3 regions of the Mesobacillus sp. AQ2 genome follow, and region 3 is predicted to be linked to each of the others. Evidence: riboswitches for the same ligand, from Rfam matches in the RefSeq annotation. Region 3 holds a riboswitch; each other region holds the start of a gene.
The links. Region 3 has a riboswitch for preQ1 ahead of queF (preQ(1) synthase). Riboswitches for the same ligand answer to the same signal wherever they lie in the genome.
Positions count from the first base shown of each region.

Region 1: another riboswitch for preQ1. It lies ahead of QNH36_RS05185 (QueT transporter family protein); the one in region 3 lies ahead of queF (preQ(1) synthase).
Region 2: another riboswitch for preQ1. It lies ahead of queC (7-cyano-7-deazaguanine synthase QueC); the one in region 3 lies ahead of queF (preQ(1) synthase).

Region 1 covers NZ_CP126080.1:1,048,007-1,058,092, forward strand. Annotated here, with positions in the region: gene QNH36_RS05165 (FMN-binding glutamate synthase family protein) at 1-242, shown strand, start outside; gene QNH36_RS05170 (NAD-dependent epimerase/dehydratase family protein) at 355-1,017, shown strand; gene QNH36_RS05175 (MBL fold metallo-hydrolase) at 1,011-2,132, shown strand; gene QNH36_RS05180 (phospholipase D-like domain-containing protein) at 2,691-4,709, shown strand; gene QNH36_RS05185 (QueT transporter family protein) at 4,861-5,346, opposite strand; PreQ1 riboswitch class I at 5,352-5,396, opposite strand; gene QNH36_RS05190 (pirin family protein) at 5,613-6,458, shown strand; cyclic di-GMP riboswitch class I at 6,530-6,612, shown strand; gene QNH36_RS05195 (DUF5667 domain-containing protein) at 6,698-7,960, shown strand; gene QNH36_RS05200 (sporulation protein) at 8,843-9,235, shown strand; gene QNH36_RS05205 (protein kinase family protein) at 9,299-9,913, shown strand.
Region 2 covers NZ_CP126080.1:2,657,455-2,667,540, reverse strand. Annotated here, with positions in the region: gene QNH36_RS13370 (YbaN family protein) at 1-205, shown strand, start outside; gene QNH36_RS13365 (cyclic-phosphate processing receiver domain-containing protein) at 498-830, opposite strand; gene QNH36_RS13360 (FAD-dependent oxidoreductase) at 1,045-2,316, opposite strand; gene QNH36_RS13355 (methyltransferase) at 2,601-3,200, shown strand; gene QNH36_RS13350 (PaaI family thioesterase) at 3,326-3,793, shown strand; gene QNH36_RS13345 (hypothetical protein) at 3,837-4,346, opposite strand; partial or broken gene QNH36_RS13340 (nucleotidyltransferase domain-containing protein) at 4,487-5,201, shown strand; gene QNH36_RS13335 (hypothetical protein) at 6,374-6,673, opposite strand; gene QNH36_RS13330 (hypothetical protein) at 6,930-7,304, shown strand; PreQ1 riboswitch class I at 7,378-7,420, shown strand; gene queC (7-cyano-7-deazaguanine synthase QueC) at 7,474-8,130, shown strand; gene queD (6-carboxytetrahydropterin synthase QueD) at 8,130-8,606, shown strand; gene queE (7-carboxy-7-deazaguanine synthase QueE) at 8,599-9,327, shown strand; gene QNH36_RS13310 (VUT family protein) at 9,347-9,886, shown strand; gene QNH36_RS13305 (SDR family oxidoreductase) at 9,948-10,086, opposite strand, start outside.
Region 3 covers NZ_CP126080.1:3,619,216-3,629,301, forward strand. Annotated here, with positions in the region: gene QNH36_RS18245 (CBS domain-containing protein) at 1-717, opposite strand, end outside; gene QNH36_RS18250 (hypothetical protein) at 867-1,115, opposite strand; gene QNH36_RS18255 (metal-dependent hydrolase) at 1,218-1,898, opposite strand; gene QNH36_RS18260 (M24 family metallopeptidase) at 2,109-3,206, shown strand; gene queF (preQ(1) synthase) at 3,497-3,994, opposite strand; PreQ1 riboswitch class I at 4,090-4,136, opposite strand; gene deoC (deoxyribose-phosphate aldolase) at 4,402-5,076, shown strand; gene QNH36_RS18275 (cytidine deaminase) at 5,113-5,535, shown strand; gene QNH36_RS18280 (AmiS/UreI family transporter) at 5,670-6,284, shown strand; gene QNH36_RS18285 (manganese-dependent inorganic pyrophosphatase) at 6,365-7,294, opposite strand; gene ald (alanine dehydrogenase) at 7,454-8,575, opposite strand; gene QNH36_RS18295 (hypothetical protein) at 8,969-9,124, opposite strand; gene QNH36_RS18300 (universal stress protein) at 9,230-9,679, shown strand; gene argH (argininosuccinate lyase) at 9,722-10,086, opposite strand, start outside.

The sequences.
Region 1 (10,086 bases), 2.2 Mb from region 3:
CAGACAAGAAGCTTCAGGATGGCCTGGTTGTCGATGAGAAGATGTACCGTGTCGCCAACTATATCATTTCGCTGCGGGAAGGCCTGTACAATCTGGCAGCGGCTGCCGGGTTGGATAGTCCCACACAATTTGAACGGAAACATATTGTCCATAAAGATAAACTTGGGCGCGTATCGCCGGTTGAAGACCTGATTATCGCGGCAAGAAGAGCACAATTGCAAAAAGAACGAAAGATCGATTAATGATAGAAAGCCAGTCCATTCGCGGGCTGGCTGTTTTGCTTTTAAAATTTTCTTATCAAACAAATTGTGGAATAATAAAGGGTATTAAGCTTTTCATTAGGGGGTTGCTTGCTTGGCGGGTAAAACAGCATTGATTGCCGGTGCGACCGGTTTGATTGGGAAGGAACTGCTGCAGTTTCTATTGAATGGGAATGAGTATGATAAAGTCATTGCGATTGTAAGAAGGCCGGTTGGGATTGATCATCCAAAACTTGATGAAAGAATCGTCGATTTCAATCAGCTCGAACAAAGAAAACAGCTATTTACAGCGGACGATGTGTTTTGCTGTCTTGGAACAACAATCAAAAAGGCTAAAACGAAGGAAGCGATGTGGAAAATAGACGTTGAATATCCAGTTTCCATTGCCACGCTGGCGAGTTCGGAGGGAGCAAAGAAGTTCTTGCTTGTCAGCTCAATGAACGCGGACCCTGAATCTGCAATTTTTTATCCAAGGATGAAAGGGAAGCTCGAAGAGGAAATCAAACAGATCCCATTTGAAACAACTGCCATCTTCCGTCCGTCTCTCCTGCTGGGGGAACGTGAAGAATTCAGGTTTGGCGAAAGGACGGCAGCGGCCATTTTTTCGAAACTGCCTTTTCTTTTTACCGGTCCGTTAAGGAAATATAAAGCGATTGAAGGAAGGACAGTGGCTTCTGCAATGTATCGTGTTGCCCAGAAAAATGATAAAGGACTGACTGTGTATCCTTCTGAACTCATACAAGAGATAGGGTGCTGAACATTAACATGATCATCGATCTTATATTGGTTATATCAGGAATTATTGTACTTGGATATGCGGTCCTGAAGATTCATCCGGCTTTTGGGGGAAAGCAATCCAAAGAGAAGAAAGAGTTATTCGCACAATCTCCGCAATATCTAAAGGGGGAATTCGTCAACCAGACCCCAACCCACTGGGATACGAGTTTTGGTTCGATGCTTTCCATGATGAGGGACTTTTTAAAAGGCAATTCCGAAAGAAGGCCAAGGATTCCTATTCCGATGGCAGCCTACACACCTGGAATAAATCAAGGTTCCTCAGTGAAAGTCACCTGGTTCGGACACTCCGCTTTCCTGTTAGAGATAGAAGGGAAAACGATTTTTTTTGACCCAATGTTCGGGAAGGCTCCAACACCTTTTCCGGTTAGGAACCAGCGATACAGTGGAAAGCTCCCTTTCGCGATTGATGAGTTGCCTGTGATTGATGCTGTTGTCCTGTCTCATGACCATTATGATCACCTTGATTATGGTTCGATCATGAAGTTGAAGGGGAAGGTAAAACAGTTCATAACTCCCCTCGGAGTCGGGAGCCATTTGGGAAGATGGGGAATTCCTGAAGGGAAGATCAGTGAACACGATTGGTGGAGTGAATTTACCTTCGAAGGTCTTAAGCTGGCGTGCACCCCGGCCCGCCATTTTTCTGGCCGCGGACTCACCGACCGTAACTCAACGCTTTGGTGTTCGTGGGTAATAATTGGTCCTGAATCAAAGGTATATTTCAGTGGTGATGGCGGCTACGGTCCGCATTTTAAAGAGATTGGCGAAAAGTATGGACCGTTTGACCTGACCTTGATGGAATGCGGCCAGTATGACGCACGCTGGGCAGCGATTCATATGCTTCCAGAAGAAACGGTCCAGGCACATCAGGATGTCAAAGGAAAGCTGCTCATCCCTGTCCATTGGGGAGCATTCACCCTGTCGCTTCATGCCTGGCATGATCCAGTTGAGAGGGCGCTTCAGGCGGCAAAAGAATCCGGGGTCGTTATTGCAACGCCAAGAATCGGAGAAACCATCTGTTTAGGCGAAGACCAGATTCCAGAGACTGCCTGGTGGAAGCTGACAGATTCATATTGATTTTAAAAGTCATGTTAGTGATAACATGGCTTTTTTTGCTGGGGATTGTTGCTTAATGTATGGCAGCTCTTAGATGACTCGCAACTATTTCAGTATTGCTTTTGTGATAGATATCTCTAACGGACACTTTTCGCGAGAATGGCTGAAAAACTGTCCGATAGAGGGGTTCTAACGGACACTTTTTCATAGAAAGGTTGTAAGAGTGTCCGATAGAGAGGTTCTAACGGACACATTTTCCGAGAATGGTAGTAAAACTGTCCGAAAGAGTCGCATTAGCCAAACCTAGAGGGATATTATTTCCGATTCTAAAGGTTTTTGAAACAAAAAGGCAGTGAAGGAAAAATAATTTGATCCCATTCCATGCTGAATGGTTTTTTTTATCGGTAAATGGCACGGGATTGGAAGCTGCCTGGGTCATTCGTTTCTGTTGTGATATTCTACACAAATTTAAACTCCTTAAAAAGACTCATTTTTTGAAAAATTTACATTTTCATCATATTTCGACAACTTTTTTACATTATGATTATCTTGGATTTATATTTGAGGAGGTAGTCAAAGTTGAAGAAGTTGATTTCTGTTTTTCCTGCAATTATTTTATTTTTTTTCACGCTTTACCCATCATTCCTGCCCGCTGTATCAAAGGTGGAAGCAGCAGGGACTGGGAATGTCGTCATCAATGAAATCGCCTGGATGGGCACGAACAACAGTTATAGCGATGAGTGGATTGAGCTTTACAACAATTCAGGTTCTGATGTGGTGCTCGATGGCTGGCAGCTCAATGCCACGGATGGTGCCCCGGCAATCAAGCTGAGCGGGACGATTCCGGCATATGGCTATTTTTTGCTGGAAAAGACAGATGACCAATCCGTAACAGGGATCCAGGCTGATCAGATTTACAGCGGCTCGCTTGGCAATACAGCTGAATATCTGAAATTAATGAATGCCGCAGGTGCTGTTATAGATGAGGTCGACTCATGGTATGCAGGTGATAATACGGCAAAAGCGACAATGGAACGGATTGATCCAGCTGTTGCCGGACTTGATTCGACAAACTGGGCGACAGCCAATGCAAGTTATGCCGATGGCCTTGGGACTCCAAAGGCCCTGAATTCAACGGCCACTGATGGCAGCGGTTCGGGTGGTGATGCCGGCGGAAATACAACTCCTCCTGAAACGCCAAGCGTTTGTGATGACAGGACGCAGCGCCTGAATAATGTTTCTGAGGCAGAAGGCGCGATGAATGTCTATTTTAATAAATGTGCTTTTCCGCAATATGCTTCTGCGGGGAACGAAGCGAACTATAATGTAAACTTTGAAGATATCTTAATCAAAAGATTAAATTCTGCAACAACGAGCATTGACTTTGCCACCTATGAAATCAACCTGCCGCGAGTGGTTGATACATTGATCCAGAAGGCGGCACAGGGTGTGGATGTGCGAGTGATTGCGGATTCCAAGGATGCAGCAGACCCGCATTACGCAGAACGATTTGAAACAATGCGGCTCTATCTTGAAAAAATGAAGCGCGGGCAGGATGCGGTCATTGGAACTGAGGATGATATTGTCATTTTTTCAGACTCACCTATGTTTGCCGTTGAAGACAGTGCCAAAAGAACAGAAAAGGGATTGCCTGCCGGCGTTACAGATATTGAGCAAGTAACTGTGACAGTTGGAAACAGTGATACTACTGGTCGGCTTTTTGTTGAAGCAGAGGAAAAATCGGCAGGAAGCTACTATGGGCCAGGAAACCAGATGCATAACAAATTCGCAATAGTGGATGATCGCTGGGTATTCACAGGAACCTGGAATTTTACCGTGACAGGCCTTTATGGTACTGATGAAAACATGCAGCAGGGCATCCTTGACGGCAACCAAAACCAGATTGTTGAAATTAACTGGCCACAGCTTGCCGGCATCTATGAAACAGAATTCAATGAGATGTGGGGAAGCAATGCATTGAATCCAGATCCAGTTGCTTCAAACTTCAGCACGCGCAAAACAGATAACACCACACATGTTTTAGATATCAATGGTAAGAAGGTTGAAATCTATTTTTCAGCTGGGGATAACGCTGTTGGCAAAATGGCTGATGTGATTCGGAATGAAGCTGACTTTAATACATACTTCTCGATTTTTGCATGGAGCGACCAGGCGTTAGCGGATGAATTGAAGAATAAGTGGGAGGGTTCCTATAATGATATGGAAGGAACCTTGACTGGATTTGATGTGAAAGGTTTGTTCGATTCGGATTTCTGGAACCAGTGGTGGTCCGCGAGTGTGGATATGACAGGGAGGACTGCTTCGCAAACCAGTGTGAACAATCCTAACACACGCTGGAACAATCCCGCACCAGTCTATGCGGATGCAGAAATACGCAAACTTCACAGTAAAACCATGCTGATTGACGCCGATACAAACAGTGACCCTACTGTCATCGTCGGATCGACGAACTGGAGCAACAATGGAAACAATGTTAATGACGAAAACATGCTGATCATTCACGATGCAGCAGTTACGAACCAATTTCTTCAGGAATTCAATGCCCGTTACGTCCAGGCTGGCGGAGTATTGCAGTAGTTTGAGTACAGCATGAGCAAGGAAGAGTTACATCATACAAGAAGGCAAAACGAGTGAAAACGTTTTGCCTTCTTTTTATTTCACTGCCTGTGGAGCAGGGGTGATGGACATTTGCTTTTCCTGACTTTTCTGCTGAACCGTTTATTTAAAATTATACCAACTTCTCAAGATTCACTCGTTTATGGATCGCAAGCATCACTGGGATGCCGACAGCCATTACGATGAATTCACCTGCGGCTGTTGTCAGCCATGTGAACCAGAACGGCAGCTGGAATGCTAGATTCAATTCAAGCGCAATCAGGAACATCGTGAAGGTGAACACCAGAGTATTCACAAACATCCGGCCGATGATATTCTTGATATATTTTGCAGTGAAAATCGTAATCCATAAAGAAATCACTGACTGGCCAACCCCAAAAACAAGGTCATAAGCGATCATGGGGGAAAAGAGCAGGTTTGTTAAAAACACACCTAATACAATTCCGAAGAAAAATTTTTTGTTAAAAACAATCAGGTGGTTGAACATTTCCGATACGCGGAACTGTACATTGGTAAAGCCGAATGGCTGGATAACTGCGGAAACGGCAATATACAATGCAGCAAGAATCCCGTTTCGGACAATCATTCTCGTATTCATTTTCATCTCTCCTAGTTTTTTTACGTGGGATGGTTACGAACCACGATATTTAAAAGCCAAATTTATATTATATAGGATGAAAGACCTTCTCACAATGGCATTTTTCTAGAATAGCAGTTTGGGACTTGGACTCTGGTTAAGATAGGGTTTATCTCAGCTTAAAGTATCTTTGATTTAAAATAATACCTGCGATTGGTATAATTTAATGCAACTGGGAAGGTAAAATGACCTGTAAAAATTGAAGTACCTGGAAAGGGGATATAAAAATGTTTAAAAGAGATATAAAAAAGCATTGGACCGTTCAATATGAAGAGAGGGTCATGCCGCATGTGCAGGCAGGAATGGTACTGAACCCGCAAGACTGGAGGGAACTGGACCCGTTCATTCTAATGGCGGAGGACTGGTTCAAGCGCGGAACCTTTTCCGACCATCCACATCGCGGCTTCCAAACGATTACGTTTGTCATTGACGGCAGACTGGAACATATCGATAATCATGGAGGCCACAGCATCCTGGAGGCAGGGGATATCCAGTACATGAACGCCGGCAGCGGAGCGAGGCATGCCGAGGAGGCGGTGGAAAACGACATTGCCCATACGCTGCAATTATGGCTGAATTTGCCTGGAGAGCTGAAAGGCACAACCACTTCTTATCAGAATGTATATAACGAAGAGGCGCCTGTTGTCCCATTCGATGGCGGCACACTGAAGGTCTACTCAGGAGAAACCGCGGGTGTAAAGGGACCGTTGGAACCATTGGTGCCATTTGCTTTATCTGAAATTCGCCTGTCAGAAGGTGCTGAATTCACATATGAGCTTCCAGAGACACATAATGCGTTCCTTTATGTACTTTCAGGTGAACTTGAAGCTGGTGAAAGCAAGACCAACCTAAAGAAATCTTCAGCAGCAACTTTAACTTACAATGATGTTGGCAAAGGCTTAAGCGCCCTATCTTTGAAAGCGAATAAGCGCTCAAGAGTTTTGGTTTACTCTGGCCAGCCAATCAAAGAGGAAGTCGTTGCATACGGTCCATTCGTCATGAATTCAATGGAAGAAATCCGCCAGGCATACCGGGATTACCAGGAAGGGAAATTTGGCGGGGAAGCGAAGTAGCTGTGGTGCAAACTTTAAAAATTTTTATTTATTTTTTCGTGTCGAATAAGTATGATAAAAGTAGAATTAAAATCCGATAAAGGCAAATCCAGGGAAACCTGGGGACGCAAAACTACAGGGGCTAAAGTCATGACCATGCCAGCCAGTTGCCGAAGGTTCACATAGTCGATTTATGTGTGCTGCTCTTCGGACAGCACTTTTTTGATTTTAATTCCAATATATTAGTGGGGGAAATTGGAATGAAAAAGTTTTTCGCATCAACAATTTTGATCGGGTTGCTTGCTTTTGGTACGGGAGTATCCGCAGAGGAAGTTATTGAAACTGCAGATCCCGGAACGACACCAGACGAGTTTTTATTTACGTTTGATCAATTATTTGAAGAATTGAAGCTTTTAATTACCTTTGATGATGAAAAGGAAGCCGAGCTGCTTTTAGAGTTTGCGAACGAGAGGCTGGCTGAGGCGGCAGCTATGTCAGAGGAGGAAAAGACAGAATTCGTACAAGAGGCGTTAAAAGATTATTTAGAAACGCTTGAGGAAGCGCAAGAGAAGGTCACGGAGGTCATTGTTGAAGACGGGACCGATTCCGATGGAGAAGACCGGCTGACAGAAGAGTTGGAAAATGCAGCTGATCTTGAGGAAGGGCTTACCGAAGAACTCGAAGATGAATTGAAGGAAGAAGTTGAAGAAGCAACAGAACAAGCAAAGATCGTTGCTAACGTGGTAAAGGATCTTGATCAGGATACGGTAGCCCAGCTGCGTGAACAGGAGTTGGGTTATGGACAAATCGCACAAATCTTCTGGCTTGCAGAGGCAGCTGGCAAGACAGTGGAAGAGATTGCCGTTTTATATACAGAGGAAAAGGTTGGTTTTGGAAAGGCAGCCAAGCAGCTGGGTGTCCATCCTTCACAGTTGAAAGGACTGGCAGCAGGTAAAAAAGAATCTTCAGTCGATGAAGAGACTGATGCAGATGATAGTGGTGAAATTTCAGAAGATGAAGGCTCCTTAGAAGCAGAACAGCCTGAAGAAGAAATGGAAACTGAGGAAGGAAATGTGGAGACTGAATCGGCTGACCAGCAAGTTAATATTGCAGCCGCTACAGTTGCCGGCACGGTATCGAAAACGACTGCTTCAAAAGTAGAAGAAAAGAAAGTAAATGCAGAAAAGAAGGCGGAAGAAGCCGCTGTGAAGGCTGCTGAGAAGAAAGCTGAAGCTAAAAAGAAAGCGGAAGAACAAAAGCGCGAAGCAGAAAAGAAGGCTGAAGAAAAGCAAAAAGAAGAATCAGCAAAAGCTGAAGAGAAGCGTAAGGAAGAAATGAAAAAAGCTGAAGAGAAGCGTAAAGAAGAAGCGGAAAAAGCTGAAGAGAAGCGTAAAGAGGCAGTAAAAGAAACAAAGAAGAATAAAGAAAAGCAAGAAGATGACGAAGTGGAAGACGACGAGCAGGAAGATGATGACAGCCACGGTAATCCAAACAATGAAAAAGAGAAGAAAAACGGAAAGTAAGTTTACAGGTACTATTCGATAGAGGAAACCGATCCGCTTAGAATATTTGACTGTATTCAAGTTTTTATGTACGATGATAGTATCAAAATGAATAGTTCTCCTAAAGGGGAGTAGCTTTTACAACAGAGTCGTCATTCCGGAGGTCACTCCCGGCTTTGTTGGCAACAATCGTTGTTAGCAAGACCTTTGCCAAATATGGTGAAGGTCTTTTATTGTTTTCTTACCTTCACCAGGGCAGGTGAAGGTTTTTTTATTATATTTTCGGTTGCGCTAAAGCCGTTCCGTAGTATATAGCCCGAAAAAGCTCCCATAGGAAGATTTGAGTCACATAAAAAGGGAATATGTGCCCGGAAAAGTGCGAACGTGAGGATTTAGGTCACATAAAAAGGAAATATGTGCCCGAAAAAGCGCCGGTAGGAAGATTTGGGTCACATAAAAAGGGAATATGTTCCCGGAAAAGCGCCCACAGGAAGATTTGGGTCACATAAAAAGGGTATATGTGCCCGAAAAAGTGCCCACAGGAAGATTTGGGTCACATAAAAAGGGAATATGTGCCCAAAAAAGCGCCGGCAGGAAGATTTGGGTCACATAAAAAGGGAATATGTTCCCGGAAAAGTGCCCACAGGAAGATTTGGGTCACATAAAGAGAGAATATGTGTCTGAAAAAGTGCCCAGGAAGAATTAGGGGAAAAATATTTGATAATGGCACCTTTTTAGAAACGACACAGAAGCATTTGCGAACTGTTAACATAAATTGAAATATCGGAGTGTAACGCTATTGAAGTGAACATCTTATACAGATGAATGGTAATAAAAGTGAATTGACCATAATAGGGTCCACGCACGATGAATCTAAAAAAGTTAACGTTATGGAGGAACAGCATGTTATTAAGAAAGTATATGTCACTGCTAGGAGTAGGCTCCGCCCAGATCGACCTTATTTTAAAGAAGGATGTTCTGACCCCAGGAGATTCTGTGCATGGGAAGTTTTTGATCAAGGGCGGGACGGTTGCACAGGAACTGCAGCAAATTGAATGTATTCTTGTCATGGTTGATTTAAAGACAGAACAGGAAGAGACACTGGATAAGGTCTTAATCGATGTAGAGACAAGGATTCAGCCTGACGGGGATGATGTGGTTCCATTTACTTTCCAGCTTCCGACTGATGTTCCCCCCTCCAACAAGCATATTTCTTATCACTTTAAAACAAAGCTTGTATTCAAGCAGGGAATAGAAAGCTGGGATGAAGACATGATTAAGGTCGTGAAAAAATGAACTGAGACGCGGAGATTAAGTGGGATTAAGTATATTAAGTATATTAAGAAAGGGGCAGGGAGCATGAACCAATACGAACATCTGGCAAAAAGTGTTGTTTATTCAGTACGGGGATCAAAAATGGTTTTGGTTCATAAAGACCCAAGACTTAAGCTGATTGGAGAGGGCAGAAGTGCTTTCGCGTTCCTGATTAAAGGCACGGATTTGGTTTTGAAAGTTTTCTTTCCACAGTTTTGCAAGATTGCCGCAGAAGAGGCAGCAGTATATCAGCAGCTTGCAGGAAGCAGGTTTTTCCCTAAGCTTCATGAATCAGGAAGTAATTATCTGGTTATCGACTTTGTCCGTGGGTTGACGCTCTATCAATGTCTGGTAAATGGAATACCGATTTCTCCGGGTCATATTGAGGAAGTCGATCATGCCCTTAATCTGGCCAGGGGAAAAGGTCTCAACCCGTCCGACATCCATCTGAGGAACATCCTCATCACACCTGAAAATGACATCAAGCTTATTGACGTGGCAAGATTTCGGCAGACGAAGGAATGCTCTCAATGGAAGGACTTAAAGACGGCCTTTTATAAATTTTATCGCCATGAGCGATTTCCTAAAAAGTTGCCTGAACCAGCAATGGATTTAATTGCATTTTTCTATAAAAAAGGATTGCTTCCAACTATTAACTAATAATGGCAGCAATCCTTTTTATAAAACTACATAAAATAACTATAGTGAGAACAGCACCAGGTTCAAAAACTTGTCCTGTATTCCTATCCTGCGTTATGATGGTTTATAACAGTGTAATTTGGAATATTTGAATTTGGATATATAGATGATTATTGTCATAGAACACATGGAGG
Region 2 (10,086 bases), 960 kb from region 3:
GAATAAATGGCTGGGCGGGTATATAAAGGATTTCCGTGAGAAAAACGGAATCACGCTGAAGAACAAAATTTTAAGCATCAGTCTTATGTGGATATCGATAGCTGCAACATTGTTAATAGTCGATTTCTATTTTTGGCTTGCAGCTGGTCTAATTATTATAGCTGTAACAGTAAGTGCTTATATCCTATCATTCGATACTCTTTAAAGGCTGCCAAACCAGAGGGGAATTAAGCTTTTGCCCGAGACTCGTATTTTACAAAAATTTAATATCAATAATACAAGAAAGAGCAATGTGATCCATTGCTCTTTTAATCTTTTTTGATAATGAGTATTAAGTTCAACCAGAAATAATTAATATTACTGGATCATTATTCAGAAAAGGAATCTATTAATGAAAAGAGCGTCCATTAAATCAAAAGTGGCTGAATTAATTGTAAGCAAGGGGATTGTGGACATCTGCACTTAGGGAATGGATTTGTAGAGTCAAGTGATATGCATTAGTAATGCAGGGGCAGGGGGCGTAAATAAATATTGATGGTGTTGGGCATCAAGCTGTCTTTCTGAGCTTGTTTAAAACTGTTGAACATTGCCTTTCCTCCGGTATGGTTAGCGGAGTGGATGGTGATTCTTTCAGCGTAAAGTTGTTTAGTAATCATTATTTTCACGAGCATTAATCCATTCCTTACATGATTTGTAAGGTCATGGTCGAGTGAAAGATGGTCGATATCGTAATTATGAAGAAGGTACAGACATTCATCAATCGTTTCGGCCAAAATATAACCCTCTGGCGGTCGGCGGTAATCATCCATAAAAACACTTATTTTCTCCATTTCTAGCACTCCTTCCTAAAAGAGGGGTGACTAAGAAAAGTCGGATAGCCCAAAATTCTTTCTTAATCTAAAGCCTAACACATATCGCGACAAAAATGGACATTTTCAGCTTGGGAAATCCTTCTATTTTTTTAAAATTTGTGTTTTATCTATTTTATTTGTGTTTTTTTAAGTCATGCAAAAATCTTTAAAACAATCAAAACCCCAATCAAGTTTATCGTCGGGTTTTCAAAATTGTTGGGCGGAAAATCCTAGCGAGCAGGCTCAGTTTGACCAGGCTGACAGGGTGAGATTTAAGGTGCAGCACCGTGATAAACTGAGCGTAAACTTTTTCATCATGGGAACAAGCCAGGGAGACCTTTTTAACAAACCATTGTAATAAATTGAGACCAGCAGGTTTTGGGCCGCTCGTTGTGCTAAAACGAAAATCTTCTGTTAAGGCAGTCAGCCATGGCATATCGACAATCCTGCTTACCTTTCTATGGAACTTCTTTGTTAGGTCTTTTTTTGACAGCCCTTTTGATAAAAGTGTTTTTAATGCTTTAGCTTCCATTGCAGCAAGACTCATTCCCTGTGCGAAAACAGGATCTACACGGCAAAAGGCATCCCCAATAACCAATAATCCCGAAGGTAAGTGATTTTTTCTTTCGAAATGAAACCGCCTCATAGAGGGAAATCGATAGACTTGAACAGTGTCAGATAGCGGTAGACCAGCTTTTATTGCTTGAAAAAAATCTGGATGATCAAGTTTCTTAGAATATTGCAGAAAAGAGTCTCTGTTAGTTGGAACATCCTTCTCCCCATAGCCAATCAGGGTTACAAGCATATGGTTTTCTTCTAAAGGTGAAATTGTGCCCCCGCGGTTAAGCGATGGGGGACTTGGATAGGAGAGGAGACTATGCCAATCCCTTGTTAAAGGAGAAAGCTTCTGGTATACCATGCTGGCATAAAATAAATCCACTTTGATTTCTGTTTTAGCTGGCATGTAAAAGTGAGAATCTTTTAGCCATTTAGTATGGAGGGCTGCTGCACCTGATGCGTCGATAATTAAATCTGCAGGGATTTCTGTTACATTTCCGTTCTGTTCTTTGGTTACAACGCTATCAACCTCATTGTTTCGGTATAAAAGATTTTGAACCTTACATGAGTAGTGGAAAACGATATTTGGCATTGTTTCAAGTCTTTTCTGGATGCTTAACTCCAGCAAAGGGCGGCTTTGCTGGCTAATGAATACTTTTGAATCAAACCTGACCTTATGTCTTCCGTGATGGGACCATGAAAGATCGCCAGCAAAATCTGAAAGTGTCGCCCCTTTTTGAGACAATTCCTTTATAAGGCCAGGGAAAAGCTCCTCTAATATTTCTTCTCCACTTTTTAACAAAACATGGCCCTGTTTCCCCTGCGGGATACCGTTCCTGGCAGAGGCATCCTTATGATCCTTGTCTTTTTCTATTACAATGACTTCGTCAAAAAACTCCGATAGCACTCTGGCAGCCAGCTGCCTGCGATCCCGTTCCCAACAACCACGGCTCGATTTACTGCTTCCTTTTTAGAATACATTCGCTGCCCCCTGCTATATATATAGAAAAGTTATGTTTCTTCAAGACCTATAAGTTAAAATGTAGGTAGCTGAACAATACGATAATTTTACCTAAAGAGACAGGGAAATGAAAGAGCTGTTATATATAGATCCAGGCTCATGGATAAAATACAATATCCTGCGACTTGTTCAAGAAACCTGTATCCCTATTATGATTGGAGAACATGCTGATGAATGAGCAACAGTTTGATAGATTGCTGAATGTTGGAACCACGGGCCAACAGAAAGGATTCATGACATCCTTGCATTATCATCGTTATGAACCTACTCCATACGAGGCACTTGAGTTATTTTTTCAAGAGTATGAACTTAGTCGACATGATCAAATAGTTGACTTTGGGTGTGGTAAAGGGCGTTTGAATTTTTATCTTAATTATCGTTTCAATTCAACTGTCACTGGAATTGAAATGAATGAGATCTTCTATTCGGAAGCACTTGAAAATAAACTTAACTATTTGAAGAATCATCGTAACAGAGCGGATGCCATCCATTTTCACTGCATTTTGGCAGAGGATTATGAAATTTCCCTTGATGAAAATAAATTTTACTTTTTTAATCCTTTTACAGTGCAGATTATGATGAAGGTAGTTAAGAATATCCTGTTATCTTTTGAAAGGGAACCGAGGCAAATCGACTTGATTCTTTATTTTCCATCGGAAGATTATATTTTTTATTTGGAGTCGCAGACACCATTTGCACTGGTATTTGAATATGAATTACCGGATCCCAACCTGAATGAAAGATTTTTAGTGTACAGATTGAACCCTTAAAGCAAGTTTTAAAGAAATGAAAGAAATTAGCAAAATCCTGCTTTTTAAAGGGATTTAACCGTGAATAGAGAAATTATTACTGAATAAGGATTGATAAGGGAGGAAACAAATTGGAAGAGAAAGTGATGAATGCAATACAGGATGATTACCCAGAGGATTTTGCCTGGTGTTATGGCTGCGGAAGGATGAATGAACACGGCCATCATTTCCGTACAGGTTGGAACGGTGAAAAGACAATAACAATATACAAACCCAAAAAAGAACATATGGCATTACCAGGTTTCGTATATGGCGGTTTGATTGGTTCGCTGGTGGATTGCCATGGCACTGGTTCAGCTGCCCTCTACCTGCATCGGAAAAATGGTAACGAACCAGGTAATGGGGCAGAGCCTCCAAGGTTTGTAACAGCATCGCTTCATGTCGATTTCCTGAAGCCAACACCTAATGGAATCGAATTGAAAGCAATAGGAACCGTCCGCGAGATTCATCCAAAGAAATATCGCGTAGAAACAGAAGTATATGCTGGAGAAACATTATGTGCTAAAGGGGAAGTAGTGGCTGTTGTCATGCCTGATACTTTTTTAGAAAAATAATGCGTGAAAAAGACCCTGATCACCCTCAGGGTCTTAAATTTGATTATTTCACAGGTTCAAGCAAATTTGTCGGCAAAAAGCCTTCTTCGCCCGAATCCTTCATTTTCACCTTTGTTCGCCGGAGGTCTCTTTCCACTATTTCCGCTTCACTTCCCTGCTTGATTTCCTTGACATCTTGATCTTTTACGATCTTGTCCACTCCTTCTACATCATTCAATTCAATCAATTTATAAAGTTCATCATAAGCTTCTGCTGAAAGTGCAAGATAGGCATCTTTTTGGACTGTGGCCGTATCTCCGGACTGCAGGGTGTTATCCTTTACTTCCTGTTCACCTTCCTTGTAGGTATCCTTCATGTTCTGGATGATTCCCGGTGTTTCTTCTTTTACTTTATCAACGACTTCTTTTGACTTTTCCTCGGTTGCTTTCGCGGCATTTTTTGTTTCTTCTTCTAATTGTTTTGCTCCCTGTTCAGCTTCATCATTGCTGCATCCAGAGATCAACATAACTGCTAATCCAGCAGGCAATATCCATTTTTTTAATGAAACGGTCATAAGTAAAATCCTCCTGATCCCACTATTCGTATATTGTAAGATACCACTCAGGTTAGCAATTAAAACATCCATGCTACATCGACAAATACTCAATATTGGATAATAATACCTTTATACATTATTTTCGAGGGGGGATTTGCATGAAAGGGAAAAGAGGACTATCTCCACTTGCCACAGCCAAGAAATTCATAGATGACCTGTTTCCTGACTGTGACGCAGCGCTTCTGGCCGGGAGTGTAACCAGGGGGGGAAGCAACCGAAACCTCCGATTTGGATATGGTGGTCTTTATAAAAGATATTCCCTCAGCATACAGAGAGTCATTGGTCGCATATGGGTGGCCAATTGAAGTATTTGTACATAATCTGCACACCTGCAGAGAGTTTTTTCAAAACGATATTAGCAGGGCGAGGCCCAGTTTGCCCAGAATGGTTGCTGAGGGAGTGGTCATCAGAAATAATGAATTACTGGCTGAAATAATCGATGAAGCGAAAAGTATCATTGAAGAAGGTCCTGCCGAATGGACGCTGAAAGAGATCGAGTTCAAGAGATATTTCATCACCGATACTCTGGATGATTTCATCGGGACAAATAATAAGGCAGAAGAACTCTTCATTGCCAATGGTTTGGCTGACCAACTTCAAGAATTTATTTTAAGGACCAACAAACGGTGGATCGGCAAGTCAAAATGGGTAGTGAGGGAATTAATAAGATTTGACCCTGAATTTACTGAAAGATTTATTGGATCGTTCGAAATATATTACAAAACCGGAAACAAGCAAATGATCATAAAATTGGCGGAGGAAATATTAGAAGAATACGGTGGCAGATTATTTGATGGTTTTTCAATTAGATGAAAAAGCAGCCATATTATTGACTGATTTAGATTGCTTATTCTCAGCCTTTTTGAATCTTGACAGGTTTGAAGGAGTAGTGTGAAAAGCTGTCAAAAACCCGTCGTTATTTTGACAGGTTGGATGGTGTAGAGAGAAAAGTTGTCAAAAATCCATCGTTATTTTGACAGGTTTGAAGGAGTAGTGTGAAAAGCTGTCAAAAACCCGTCGTTATTTTGACAGGTTTATAGTTGTAGAGCAAAAAGCTGTCAAAAATCCGTCGTAATTTTGACAGGTTTGAAGGAGTAGTGTGAAAAGCTGTCAAAAATCCATCGATTTTTTGACAGGTTAGATGGTGTAGAGCGAAAAGTTGTCAAGAATCCATCGTTATTTTGACAGGTTTATAGGTATAGAGCAAAAAGCTGTCAAGAATCCATCGTTATTTTGACAGGTTATATGGTGTAGAGAGAAAAGCTGTCAAGAACCCGGCGCTATTTTGACAGGTTTATAGGTAAGAGCAAAAAGCTGTCAAAAATCCGTCGTAATTTTGACAGGTTGTGAGGTGTAGAGCGAAAAGCTGTCAAAAATCCATCGATATTTTGACAGGTTAGATGGTGTAGAGCGAAAAGTTGTCAAGAATCCATCGTTATTTTGACAGGTTTATAGGTATAGGTCAAAAAGCTGTCAAGAATCCATCGTTATTTTGACAGGTTTATAGGTATAGAGCAAAAAGCTGTCAAAAATCCGTCGTAATTTTGACAGGTTGTGAGGTGTAGAGCGAAAAGCTGTCAAAAATCCGTCGTAATTTTGACAGGTTGTGAGGTGTAGAGCGAAAAGCTGTCAAGAATACATCGTTATTTTGACAGGTTATATGGTATAGAGCAAAAAGCTGTCAAGAATCCATCGTTATTTTGACAGGTTATATGGTGTAGAGAGAAAAGCTGTCAAGAACCCGGCGCTATTTTGACAGGTTTATAGGTATAGAGCAAAAAGCTGTCAAAAATCCGTCGTAATTTTGACAGGTTGTGAGGTGTAGAGAGAAAAGCTGTCGAAAATCCATCGATATTTTGACAGGTTAGATGGTGTAGAGCGAAAAGTTGTCAAGAATCCATCGTTATTTTGACAGGTTAGATGGTCGCGAGCGAAAAGCTGTCAAAACCACGTCGTTGTTTTAAAATAAGCTTTTCAAATGGAATTTAAGCTTTGTAAATTGTGAAGGCAGCTATGCAAAAACAGCTGATGATAATGATCTCAATCGTGAGAAGGTACCAAATCCCTTCAGAAGCGGCAGTTCCTGCCATCGGTGCCGTGAATCCCATGATTAAACCAATTAGATATCCAGTCAATATTGTTTTGAAGTTAAATAGATTTCCAAATAGAATACCTGATAAACCTCCAATAATCACGGAAAGCAACGCGGCCTCCAGGAAGTGTAAAGGATATAAGTTGATAAAAATCAGCCCCGTTCCCAGCGCTAATCCGGCGGCGGCCACCATCGTTATATTCCTGCCCAGGTGTAAATCGATATACATTCTACGATTGTACAAATAGATATATAGAATATAAGCTGATAAAAAATTTATTGGATAAAAAATCACAATCCACTCCGGCAAGATTCATCACCTCTACATTCACTTTATTCATGTACGGAGAGGAGGTGCTAACAATTAGAATGGTGCTAGTCGTTTGTTCTTAACCCGTTGTAATTTTTAATAAATAAAATGAATAGTTTAAACTGAAAGAATGTTCTTTATGGATGAAATAGTTAAAAAGCTGCGATTTAAAGAAGGCAATACATTGGTATTGAATGCACCAGATGGATTCCGCTTAGGGGTGGAAGGTGAACAGCAGAGTGATAAAAATAATTTCTTACTTTTGTTCGTGAATAATAGTGACGAAGTCAGGGCGTGGCTGCCAAAGGCGCTGGAAGCTTTAAAGGAAGATGCAGTTTTCTGGATTGCATTCCCGAAGAAGAGTTCAAAGGTTAAAGCAGACATCAACCGCGACTCTCTTTTTGCGATCGTAAGCGAACTATCTGATTATAGAGCTGTAAGCAATGTCTCCATAGACTCAAAGTGGTCAGCTCTCCGATTCAGGCAAGAGCACCTGGTGAAAACAAAAAAATGACGGTATAAATTTAGCTTTCCTTTTATAAAATGTATGATAAAATGAATAAGTCAAAATTACATATTCCGTCTATACGGAAGAGGTTCTAGCTACCCTCTCAAAAAAACTAAGGGAAAACAGTACTGCTGTCTTAGTGGTGCTGTTTTTTCGTTGTAAAGGAGAATTTTTTATGAAAAACGAGAAAGCTGTTGTCGTTTTCAGTGGCGGGCAGGATAGTACAACATGCCTGTTTTGGGCTTTAAAAGAATTTAAAGAGGTTGAATTAGTGACATTTGATTACAACCAGCGTCACAGGACAGAAATTGACTGTGCGAAGGACATTGCAAGTGAACTTGGAATCAAGCATCATATCCTCGATATGGGACTGCTGAACCAATTAGCGCCAAACGCATTGACCCGGAACGAAATTGAAGTGAAAGATGGAGAGGACGGGGAGTTGCCGTCCACGTTTGTTCCAGGTAGGAACTTATTGTTTTTATCATTTGCTGGTGTTCTTGCGAGTCAAATCAACGCAAAACACATCGTAACAGGTGTTTGTGAAACGGACTTCAGCGGCTACCCTGATTGCCGGGATGTTTTTATAAAATCAATGAATGTTACCCTTAATCTTTCAATGGATGATAACTTTGTCATCCATACACCTTTAATGTGGCTGAATAAGGCGGAAACATGGAAGCTGGCCGATGATCTTGGCGCAATGGAATTTGTCAGGACAAAGACATTGACTTGCTATAACGGGATCATCGCCGATGGATGCGGGGTATGCCCTGCCTGCAGGCTGCGGAAGAAAGGACTGGATGAGTTCCTGGAAGGAGCTGAGTCATGATGTGCGATTTCCGAATTGTCGACCAGCTTCAAAAAATAGATGAAGATATAAAAAGAGGACAGTTAAAATATCACTCAAAACGTGTCCTTGTCAGCAAGGAATTTACCTTTGATGCCGCCCATCATCTTCATGAATATGATGGGAAATGCAAAAATCTGCACGGACATACGTATAGAGTCATCTTCGGTCTGAGTGGTTTTGTTGATGCCCGCGGTCTAATGATTGATTTTGGTGACATAAAGGATATTTGGAAGACAGAAATAGAACTATACCTTGACCACAGATATTTGAATGAAACCTTGCCGCCGATGAATACGACGGCTGAAAATATGGTTGTCTGGATTTATGAACAAATGGCAAATGCTCTGGCAAACAGAAAGCACTTGTATGACGGAGCTAGGGTTGAATTCGTCAGACTCTATGAAACTCCTACAAGCTATGCAGTAGCAAGACGGGAGTGGATGAAGATTGAGTAAGATTCCCGTTATGGAGATTTTTGGGCCGACCATCCAGGGTGAGGGAATGGTAGTAGGCCAAAAAACAATGTTTGTACGTACCGCAGGGTGCGACTATTCATGTGCCTGGTGTGATTCAGCATTTACTTGGGATGGGTCCGGAAATGATTTAATCAGGCAAATGGATGCAATAGAAGTTTGGAATGAGCTCACAACACTAGGTGGAGATGGGTTCTCATATGTTACGATTTCAGGAGGTAATCCAGCGTTACTGAAAAACTTGTCGAGTCTTGTTAATTTGCTAAAGGAAAAAAATATTAATATATGCCTGGAAACCCAGGGCAGCAAATGGCAGGATTGGTTCCTGGATATTCAAGCGCTGACCCTGTCGCCAAAACCGCCTAGTTCAGGGATGAAAACTGATTTTTATGTCCTGGATAAAATTGTAGATCGTTTGGCTGAAAAAGGCGCATTACAAAATGTAAGCCTGAAGGTCGTAATTTTTGATGACATTGATTATGATTACGCTAAAATGGTGCATACACGATATCCAGCACTATCTTTTTATCTGCAGGTAGGGAATGATGATATTGTTACCGAAAACCGCCAGGAGCTTGCGGTTTCATTGGTCGATAAGTATGAATGGCTGATTGACAAAGTGATGAATGATAATGAAATGAAGAATGTAAGAGTTCTGCCGCAGCTTCATGTGTATATTTGGGGAAATAAAAGAGGGGTTTAAATAAACAGGAGGTAAGATTATGAGAATCTTTTTATACTTGATTTCAATTATAACTGCCAACGTGATTACAGCGGCACTTGCACCACTTCAGTTTGGTATGTTCATTGTGCCGATGGGTACATTATTGATAGGAGCCACATTCATTTTCCGTGACCTTGTCCAAAATAAGTATGGCCGAGCGAAAACATACATGTTCATTGGCTTGGCTCTTGTATTATCAGCAATTGTTTCTTCGATTCTTGGTGACACTCTTTGGATTGTATTCGCTTCGGCTTTGAGCTTTGCTGTTGCTGAGACGACCGATACTGAAATTTATACGAGGCTAAAACTGCCAATGAGCTGGAGAATCTTCTATAGCGGATTGGTTGGCGGACTGTTGGACTCAATCATATTCGTCGTGCTAGGATTGAGTCCTTTAGGAGCAAACTTCCTGCCATGGGAAGCCGTCCCTGCTGCGATTTTAGGCCAGGTCATCGTAAAAACCATCATTCAGGGAATCGGTGCCATGCTGCTTAATCCAATCAATCATATTTTCAACAATAAAGCAATGTCTAACTAGAGAAAAGGTGTCCAATCTATTGATCGGGCACCTTTTTTATGAAAAGAATCTGCTGGGAGGATTACATATTCAATTTTTTAATAACGATTTTTTCAATCATTTTCCACGGAAGAAGATTTTTTAAAAACAAGGTATTCTTGATGCCTTTACCAATTGGATATCTCAATTGCGGGGAGTTTACGGATGCAATTCCAGAAACA
Region 3 (10,086 bases):
AGTGATCATCCCAATCACTTTCATATTGTGGTCGACGACAGGAAAACGGCTGTGCAGCGTTTCGTCCTTATGGCGATACCAATCTGATACAGTGTCATTCGCCTTAAGGAAAACCGTTTCGGCTACCGGAGTAAGGATATCCTCGACAAGGATGATTTCTTTTTTGATCAGTTGATCATAAATCGCACGGTTGATCATCGTCGCGACTGTAAATGTATCATAACTGCTTGAGATGATCGGCAGCTGCAATTCATCGGCCAGCTTTTTGACATGGTCCTCGGCATCGAAACCGCCAGTCACCAATACGGCTGCTCCGGCTCTTAGCGCATGCTCGTGCGCTTTATCGCGGTTCCCGACGATCAGCAGGTTGCCCGCGCCCGTATAGCGCATCATCGCCTCCAGTTTCATCGCCCCGATGACAAATTTATTCAATGTTTTATGAAGCCCTCCGCGTCCCCCAAGGACCTGTCCATCAACGATGTTGACGACTTCTGCGAACGTAAGCTTCTCGATATTTTCTTTCTTTTTCCGCTCAATCCTGATGGTGCCGACACGTTCAATCGTGCTGACATACCCTTTATTTTCCGATTCCTTTATGGCTCTGTATGCAGTTCCTTCGCTTACGTTAAGTGCCTTGGCGATTTGGCGCACCGATATTTTTTCACCTATTGGCAATTCATCTATATATTGAAGTATTTGTTCATGCTTAGTTGCCAAGACTTTCACCCTTTATCATAATTTTCCGTTCAATGTAGCTCTATCCATTTACATTATAAGGTTTTAAAGGGTTTGATTCAATTGTATTAGGGTCAAGGCCATAATTTAGAAGAATGATACTCTTAAAAAGAAAAACTGGCCGATTAAAATCAGCCAGTGTAGACGCGCGATTTTCTTTTCTGGTTGCTTCCCATTTTTCCGCTTCCTGTGCCGGCCTTCTTTTTCGCCGTGTATAAGAAAGCCGCCAGATTCCCGGCAAAAACCAGCAGAGCGAGAAACAGCCAGGAGCCTGCAAACAGGGCTTCCTTTCCTCCCGCCTGGAGATTAATCTCCGGCAATGCGATGTAAAGCATGACGCCGCATAACAGCAGGTACAATAAGTAACGGTTCTTCTTCATTCTTGCCCTCCTATAGGTTGTCTTAATTCATATCTATGCTTAACAGGCAGAAAAAAGCATGGTAAATAAAAAAGCCGCACAAATTTTGTGCAGCCATGGGTATTACAATTCGATCGCTTCTCCCGCTTCAAGGACACGACCTTGATTGTTTTTCAGCATTTTTACGAAGGCATGGGGATCCTGCTTGATTGGCGGGAACGTATTGAAATGGATTGGCACAACTTGCTTTGCGCCTAGAAATTCAGCAGCCAGTGCCGCATCTTCTGGTCCCATCGTAAAATTGTCGCCAATCGGCAGGAATGCCAGGTCAATTGGATGCCTTTCGCCAATCAGCTTCATGTCAGAAAACAGACCAGTGTCGCCCGCATGGAACACTGTTTTTCCTTCTGCCATGAACAGGATGCCAGCAGGCATGCCTCCATAAATCACTTCATTGTTTTCCGTGACCATACCTGTTCCATGGAAGGCCTGGGTCATCTTGACTTTGCCAAAATCAAATTCATACGCGCCGCCAATCGACATCCCATGTGTGTTCAGGCCTTTCCAGCTTAAATATGTAGCGACTTCGAAATTGGCGATTACCAGAGCATCATGTTTCTTCGCCAATTCAAGGGTATCCCCGAGGTGGTCTCCATGCGCATGGGTGAGGATAATCACATCTGGCTTCACATCCTCCACCTTCAGATCGGTCAGGTCATTTCCAGTAATGAATGGATCAATCAGGATGGTTTTCCCATTCGATTCAATTTTAACAACAGAATGGCCGTGATAAGATACTTTCATATTATCGCTCCTTTCATTGGGCTATTTTCACAAAAATCACGTTAGAAACCTTGCAAAAATCAGCCATATAAATAAACTATTTCAACACCCTTTGACAATCTCCTGCTTCCATTTTCTTTTTACCCAACAACTCTTATCATTAAAAGTTTTACTTTTGACCAGGTAATTGCTACTCTCATAGTGTGATGTACATATAGAGGAGGAATATCTATGACTGAAAGATTGGCTGCGTTATCAGGATGGATGAAGGACAATGATGTGGATGTCACATTTATTACATCCCCTGATAATGTATTTTATTTGAGCGGATTTTTAAGCGATCCACACGAAAGATTACTGGCTGTTGCCGTGTTCCAGGATGCTGAGCCTTTCATGATCTGCCCGGCTATGGATAAGGAAAATGCCAAGAATGCCGGATGGGAGCTTGAAATCCTTGGCTACAGCGACACAGATGATTCAATGGAACTTGCCTTCAATGCGATGAAGAAGCGTATTTCTTCCATCAAGAAGATTGCAATTGAGAAGGAACAGCTGAATGTCGAGCGTTATGAGAAGCTGACTGGACTTGTAGGCAATGGTGAATTCGTTTCAGCAGAGGAAAAACTGCGCCTGATGCGGATGGTGAAAACTGAAGAAGAATTGCAAAAGCTCAGAAAAGCTTGTGAACTGGCTGATTTTGCGATTGAGACAGGAGTCAGCGAGATCAAGGAAGGCAAAACCGAGCTGGATGTCCTTGCTGCAATTGAGTATGAATTGAAGAAAAAAGGCGTTACAGAAATGTCATTTTCAACAATGGTACTCACAGGAAAGAATGCTGCAGCTCCGCATGGCACTCCAGGGCTGACAAAGATCAAGAAAGGCGACCTCGTCTTATTCGACCTTGGCGTTGTGATGGATGGCTACTGCTCAGATATCACAAGGACCGTTGCCTATGGCGAGATTAATAAACAGCAGGAAGAAATCTACAACACCGTGTTGAAAGCACAGCTGAAAGCTTTGGATACAGCTCGTGCCGGCATAGCCTGCTCAGAGGTTGACCTTGCTGCACGCAAAGTGATTGAAGAAGCGGGATACGGCGACTACTTCCCGCACCGCCTAGGCCACGGACTCGGAGTCAGCGTCCACGAGTATCCATCATTGACTAGCACGAATCCATTACTAATGGAAAAAGGAATGGTGTTCACTGCAGAGCCGGGAATCTATGTGCCAGGCGTCGCGGGCGTAAGAATTGAAGATGATGTGGTCATCACCGAGGATGGAATTGAAATTTTAACGAAATACCCTAAAGAATTGGTATTTGTATCGTAAAATAAGCCCAAAAACCGCCTGCTGTCATGTGATCCAGGCGGTTTGTTTTTGATTTTCATTGAGGAAGCTTCTTTTTTAGCGAGTTTCAATTTTTTATAGCGGAAATTTCCTTTTTTATATAGCGAAAAAATTTTTTATAGCGACTTTCCTGTTTATATAGCGAAAATTTCTTTTTTATAGCGACTTTCTTTTTTATATAGCGACTTTTGAATTTTTGTAGCGAGTTGGAAAAAATCCGTGTTTTTTTCCAGTTAAAAAAGAGCAGCATCTGCAGCTGCTCTTTTTCCTAATTAGCGATTATCGACTTTTTCCGGGTACATATCGTGGTTCATCATCCGGTAGTTAGCCATTTCCTCGTATTTTGTTCCTGGCTTTCCGTAGTTTGTGTACGGATCGATCGAGATTCCGCCTCTTGGCGTGAATTTTCCCCAGACTTCGATATATCTTGGATCCATCAGCTTGATTAAGTCATTCATGATGATGTTCATGCAATCCTCGTGGAAATCACCGTGGTTCCTGAAGCTGAACAGATACAATTTCAAGGACTTGCTTTCTACCATCAGCTTATCCGGGATGTAACTGATATAAATCGAAGCAAAATCCGGCTGTCCTGTGATCGGGCACAGGCTCGTAAATTCCGGTGTATTGAATTTTACAAAATAATCCCTGTATGGATGCTTGTTTTCGAAGGTTTCCAATATTTCAGGGCTGTATTCGAATAAGTATTTGGTCCCCTGGTTTCCAAGTAACGTCAAATCTTTCATTTCCTCATCTTTTCTTCCTGCCATTATAAAGCCTCCACTAATGTCCGCAAACGCTAAACGAGGCCGAAAACCCTGCTAATAAAAAAACCACATCCTCATGGATATGGTTGAAATTATTCAAATCCATAGTTTTTTATAGAGGGTGTCCGCTATGAACCTCTCCCGCGATGCAGGATTTGTATTCAATTTATATTGCCACTATAAAGAAATGTCCTGTTAAAGTCAAAAGAAAATTTTACAAAGACAAAAGGAGTTATGACAATCCCGTGTATTTCCAGTTTTTATTTTTACATATGTTCATTAGGTTATTTACATTTGTTCAACCACCTGATATATTATTCATGTAAGTAACACATAATAACTTTGTGCTATATATTTTTGCTCATTATGAAAGCGTTTCATTACATTTTTTTGGAAAGGGAATGAATTATATGATTAAAGATTTAGCGGGTATGATTGATCACACATTGCTTAAAGCAAATGCAACTGAAGCAGAGATTGTAAAGCTGGCTGAGGAAGCAAAAGAATATAAATTCGCTTCTGTCTGTGTTAACCCAACATGGGTAAAGACTGCTGCTGAAATTCTTAAGGATGCTGAAGGTGTAAAAGTTTGTACAGTAATCGGCTTCCCTCTTGGAGCTGCAACTTCTGAAACAAAGTCATTCGAAACAAAAAATGCAATTGTAAATGGCGCGACTGAGGTTGACATGGTCATCAACATTGGTGCTTTGAAGGACAAGCAGTATGACCTTGTTGAAAAAGATATCAAAGCTGTTGTTGACGCAGCAAAAGGCAAAGCATTGACTAAGGTGATCATCGAAACTTGCCTTCTTACTGATGAGGAAAAAGAAATGGCTTGCAAGCTTTCTGTTAGTGCAGGAGCTGATTTCGTCAAGACATCTACAGGATTCTCAACAGGAGGAGCAACTGTGGAGGACATCGCTTTGATGAGAAAAACAGTGGGCCCTGATATCGGCGTTAAGGCATCAGGTGGCGTTAGAAGCCTTGAGGATGCACAAAGCATGATCGAAGCTGGTGCAACAAGAATTGGTGCAAGCTCTGGCGTAGCAATTGTCAACGGATTGTCTTCTGACTCTTCATACTAAGCAACAAAAATACCATTTGGGAATGGGGAATGGACGATGGATAAAAAGACGCTTGTTGAAAAAGCTATAGAAGCAAGAAGCACAGCATACGTTCCATATTCTAAGTTTCAGGTTGGCGCAGCAATCATTACGAGCAATGACAATGTCTATCTTGGCTGCAATATTGAAAATGCCTCTTACGGACTGACAAACTGTGCCGAAAGAACTGCCATTTTTAAGGCTGTATCCGAGGGTGATACAGAAATCAAGGCGATTGCAGTAGTCGCTGATACTGAAGGTCCTGTTTCTCCTTGCGGTGCCTGCCGCCAGGTTATTGCAGAATTTGCGACTGAGGATACTAAAATCTATCTTTCGAACCTGAACGGTGATGTGAAGGAAACGACAATTGATGAGATCCTGCCGGGATATTTTACATCCAAGGATATGGACAAAGTCGATCAGTCGAAGAAAATGGTTTAATAGCTGCAAGTTAACATAAGGAGCAATTCCTTTCATCCTCGAAAATAGGGTTTTGGAATTGCTCTTTCTTATTTAATCTATCGCTGCTCGATAAAGGAGGAAAGAGCCGTCCATTCATCAGGACGGCATACATCATGGGAGACGCAGGTTTATTATTATCAGGCGCAGCACTTTTCCTGAACAGCTTGATGCTTCTGGGAAAAGCGAATGCGAAAAGTGTAGCAGTATTCAATTTATTTATCGGAGCCATGCAGGTCATCGTTCCATTCTATTTAATCATCGCATCTGACCAAAGCAATTGGACTATATACAGTCTTGCCAGCATCTTTCTGTTTGGCTTTACTTATTTATATGTTGGCATGACCATATTGAAGGACCTTGATGGCAGCGGACTGGGCTGGTACTCTCTTTGGGTGGCTGTCATAGCCCTTATTTACGCATTCGTTGCATATATCCATTTTGGAGACATCGTCAATACGCTTACTTGGCTGATGTGGGCCTATCTCTGGTTCCTGTTCTTCCTGTCGATGGGAATAAACAAAAAAATCGATGCGTACGTCGGCAAGGTAGCAATGGTTCAGTCATGGCTGACTTTGACTTTCCCGGCATTGCTGTCCATGACCGGCCTATGGAAGACTGATCAGGTAGCGCAAGCATGGATCTATTTCTCGATTGCAGCTTTTGTCTATTTTGCCTATATTACATTCAAGCTGAAAAAAGCAACTGCAAGATCTGAGAGATTCGCTTAGCCAAGATGGGTTTATCTGACCCCCAAAAAAGCAAAAACCGTCCTGCCGATTTGGCATGGACGGTTTTCTTTTGTTGGCGATTATTTAGCCAATACGTTTGTCAGTACTGGAACGACTTGCTTCTTGCGGGAAACGACGCCTTTAAGTGTCGCTGTATTGTCTTCAAGCGTCACATTGAATGCTTCTTCGACTGCTGAAGCCTTTTCACCAATCGCAAGTGCAGCAGAATCATTTGTTAAAATATCCGTGATGACCAGCAAGAATAAACCAAGCTTCTTCTCAGCCACTTTCTTGTTCAATGCATCCTCAAGCTCCACCTTGCGTGAGAGAACATCATTGACGTCCACTGTGTTCACCTGGGCGATTTCAACCTTTGACTCACCCATTTGGAATTCCTTTGCGTCAAGGGAGATGAGCTCTTCAATCGTTTTGCTGCTAAGATCAGCGCCAGCCTTCAGCATTTCAAGGCCGTATTCTTCTGCATTCACTCCAGCAATTTCAGCCAGTTCACGAGCAGCCGCCACGTCCTGGTCTGTGCAGGTTGGTGATTTGAACAGCAAGGAATCGGAAATGATTGCAGACAGCATCAATCCGGCAATGTTCTTATCAATTTCAACATTGTTTTCCTTGTACATCTTGTTCAGGATTGTCGCTGTGCAGCCAACTGGCTCAACACGGAAATAAAGTGGATCGCTTGTTTCAAAATTGGCCACACGGTGGTGGTCAATTACTTCAACGATCTGTACATCAGTAATATCTTCCGCACTTTGCTGACGTTCGTTATGGTCGACAAGGATGACCTTGTCCACTTCTTCAGAAACCCTTCCAGCAAGGCGAGGTGCCTCAGCCTTGAAATAATCTAGTGCATATTGAGTTTCTCCATTGACCTGGCCCAGTCGGACTGCTTCTGCATCGACACCAAGCTTTTGCTTTAAGTTTGCATACGCAATCGCAGAGCAGATTGTATCTGTATCAGGATTTTTATGGCCAAAAACAAGTACTTTTTCCATCATGACACTCCTCAAGTTACAATTTATCACGGACATTCCATTAAAGAACCCGTATCCCATAAATAATATACGCTAAAATTGAAAGATTTTAAACAGCTTTGTCCAAAATTGGCCCATATAAAAAGATCCGGATGCTTGGCTCCGGATCTCAGTGAATCATTAGATTTGTTCCAATAATGTTTTTGTTTCAGAATATACAAGGTTATGCGCTTCAGCGACCGCCTGGTATGTTACATAGCCATTAAGCGTGTTGATTCCTTTCAGCAACGCTTCATTATCCAGGCAAGCCTTCTTGTACCCTTTGTTCGCAATCTGCACAGCATAAGGCACTGTTACGTTTGTCAGTGCGATTGTGCTTGTCCGTGGAACTGCTCCAGGCATATTGGCAACTGCATAGTGCACAACACCATGCTTTTCATAAGTTGGGTTGTCGTGAGTCGTGATTCTGTCAGTTGTTTCAAAAATTCCGCCCTGGTCGATCGCGATATCAACAACGACTGATCCCGGGTTCATGGACTGAATCATTTCTTCAGTCACAAGCTTAGGAGCCTTAGCGCCAGGAATCAACACAGCACCGATCACTAAGTCAGAAGCTTTAACTGCTTCAGCAATATTCAAAGGATTGGACATTAAAGTTGTAATATCAGATCCAAAAATATCGTCTAAATGGCGAAGACGGTCAGGATTCAAGTCGATCATAGTAACTTCAGCACCAAGTCCGACTGCCATTTTCGCTGCATTCGTCCCGGCTACACCGCCGCCGATAATGGTAACCTTTCCTCTTTGTACACCAGGAACTCCGCCAAGAAGGATTCCTTTTCCGCCATGTACCTTTTCAAGGAACTGAGCGCCGATTTGTGTGGACATACGGCCAGCCACTTCACTCATAGGCGTCAGCAATGGAAGTGAGCCGTTTGCCAGCTGAACTGTTTCGTAAGCAATACCGACTACCTTGTTCTCGATCAATGCTTTTGTCAGCTCAGGTTCTGGAGCGAGGTGTAAATATGTAAATAAAATTAAACCCTCACGGAAATATCCGTATTCTTCTGGCAGAGGTTCTTTAACCTTCATGACCATATCCTGTGCCCATGCTTCTTGAGCGCTCTCGACGATTAAAGCGCCAGCAGCTTTGTAATCCTCATCCGTAAAACTTGAGCCGATTCCGGCACCTGTTTCGATATAAACCTCATGCCCGAAATTCACAAGGTTGACGACTCCTGCAGGCGTCATCGCCACACGGTTTTCATTATTCTTTATCTCTTTAGGTACACCGATACGCATTCTTGCATACCTCCTATGTATTAGATTGCTCTTCCATTTCAAGCTGCTTCTTCATACTATTTTAAAAGAAGTGGAAAAAAGTAAAAAGAAACAAGATTGAAAACACTTTCATTTTAGTAGAAAAAAGAGCTTTTGGCAAAACAATTCGTATGAACTCCCCTAAAATATACTATTCTGAATATTAAAGATATTATCTCTCTTAATTATATTTCATATTGACGGTTAACTTTTAAAATCACTCTCTTTTACATTATTCCAACTGCAGCCATCTTCCGTTTGCAAAAAAATTGCTATCCTTTTAAAAGTCAAAGGCTTGCTAAGAACACTAGATTAGCAAGCCCTTACTACTTTTTCTATAATTTGCAGGACCTTTCAGGCTGTTTTCCCTAAAAACTATCTCATTTCCTCATCGGCTTCTGCGGCTGCTTTCATCTGTTCCTGGGGTACTATTCCGCTGTTGTAGGAATCCATGATCTGCTGGCTGACTTGCATAATACCCTGGTCATCATAATCATAGGATGACCGGCCTTGTCTCTCCTTTTTATCCATATTGGTTCCTCCTTTGATGTGATGCTTGCATTTATAGTTTTCGTTGGATTGTCACAGCTATACCAAGGAAACTGTTGTATAATATAGGTAAAGGAGGCGAGAACTATGGCGCTATATTATAAGAATATTTTAGTTGCCGTTGATGGTTCTAAAGAAGCAGCATGGGCTTTCAAGAAAGCCATTGAAATCGCAAAAAGGAACGATGCCAGACTGGTCATGACCCATATCATCGATTTGCGCACATTTGCCACTGTTGAGGCATATGACCGCACAATCTCTGAGCGTGCGAACCAGTTTGCCACTGAGCTGATGGAAAGCTACAAACAACAGGCAACCGATGCCGGCATTAAAGATGTAAGCTACGAAATCGATTATGGTTCACCCAAGGTCAAGATTGCGAAGGATGTTGCGAAAAAATACAACGCCGACCTGATTATTTGCGGGGCAACAGGAATGAACGCAGTGGAACGCTTCTTTATAGGAAGTGTGTCTGAACATATTACCCGCTATGCATCTTGTGATGTCCTGGTTGTTAGAACAGACAAAAATGATTAATTACCATCATGAATAAAGCACGCAGCAAAAGCTGCGTGCTTCTTACATTTTAATGGACGCTTTTGCTTTTCCGATTTGAACCTCGACCTGTGAAAAACCGGTGCCTCCAGCACTCTTCCTTCGTTCTACCGCATTATACGGATTCAATGCATGATAGATATCTTCCTCGAATAAAGGGTTCATATCTTTATATGTCTCTAACGGGAGATCCGCAAGGTAACAGCCTTTTTGTATGCAAGTCAGCACAAGCTTGCCGACGATTTCATGGGCCTCCCTGAAAGGAACTCCTTTAGCCGCTAGATAATCAGCCAATTCCGTTGCATTGGAGAAGTCATTTTTTACAGAGCCTTCCATCTTCTCTTTCTTAACCTTCATCGTACTGATCATCCCAGCAAAAATCTTCAGGG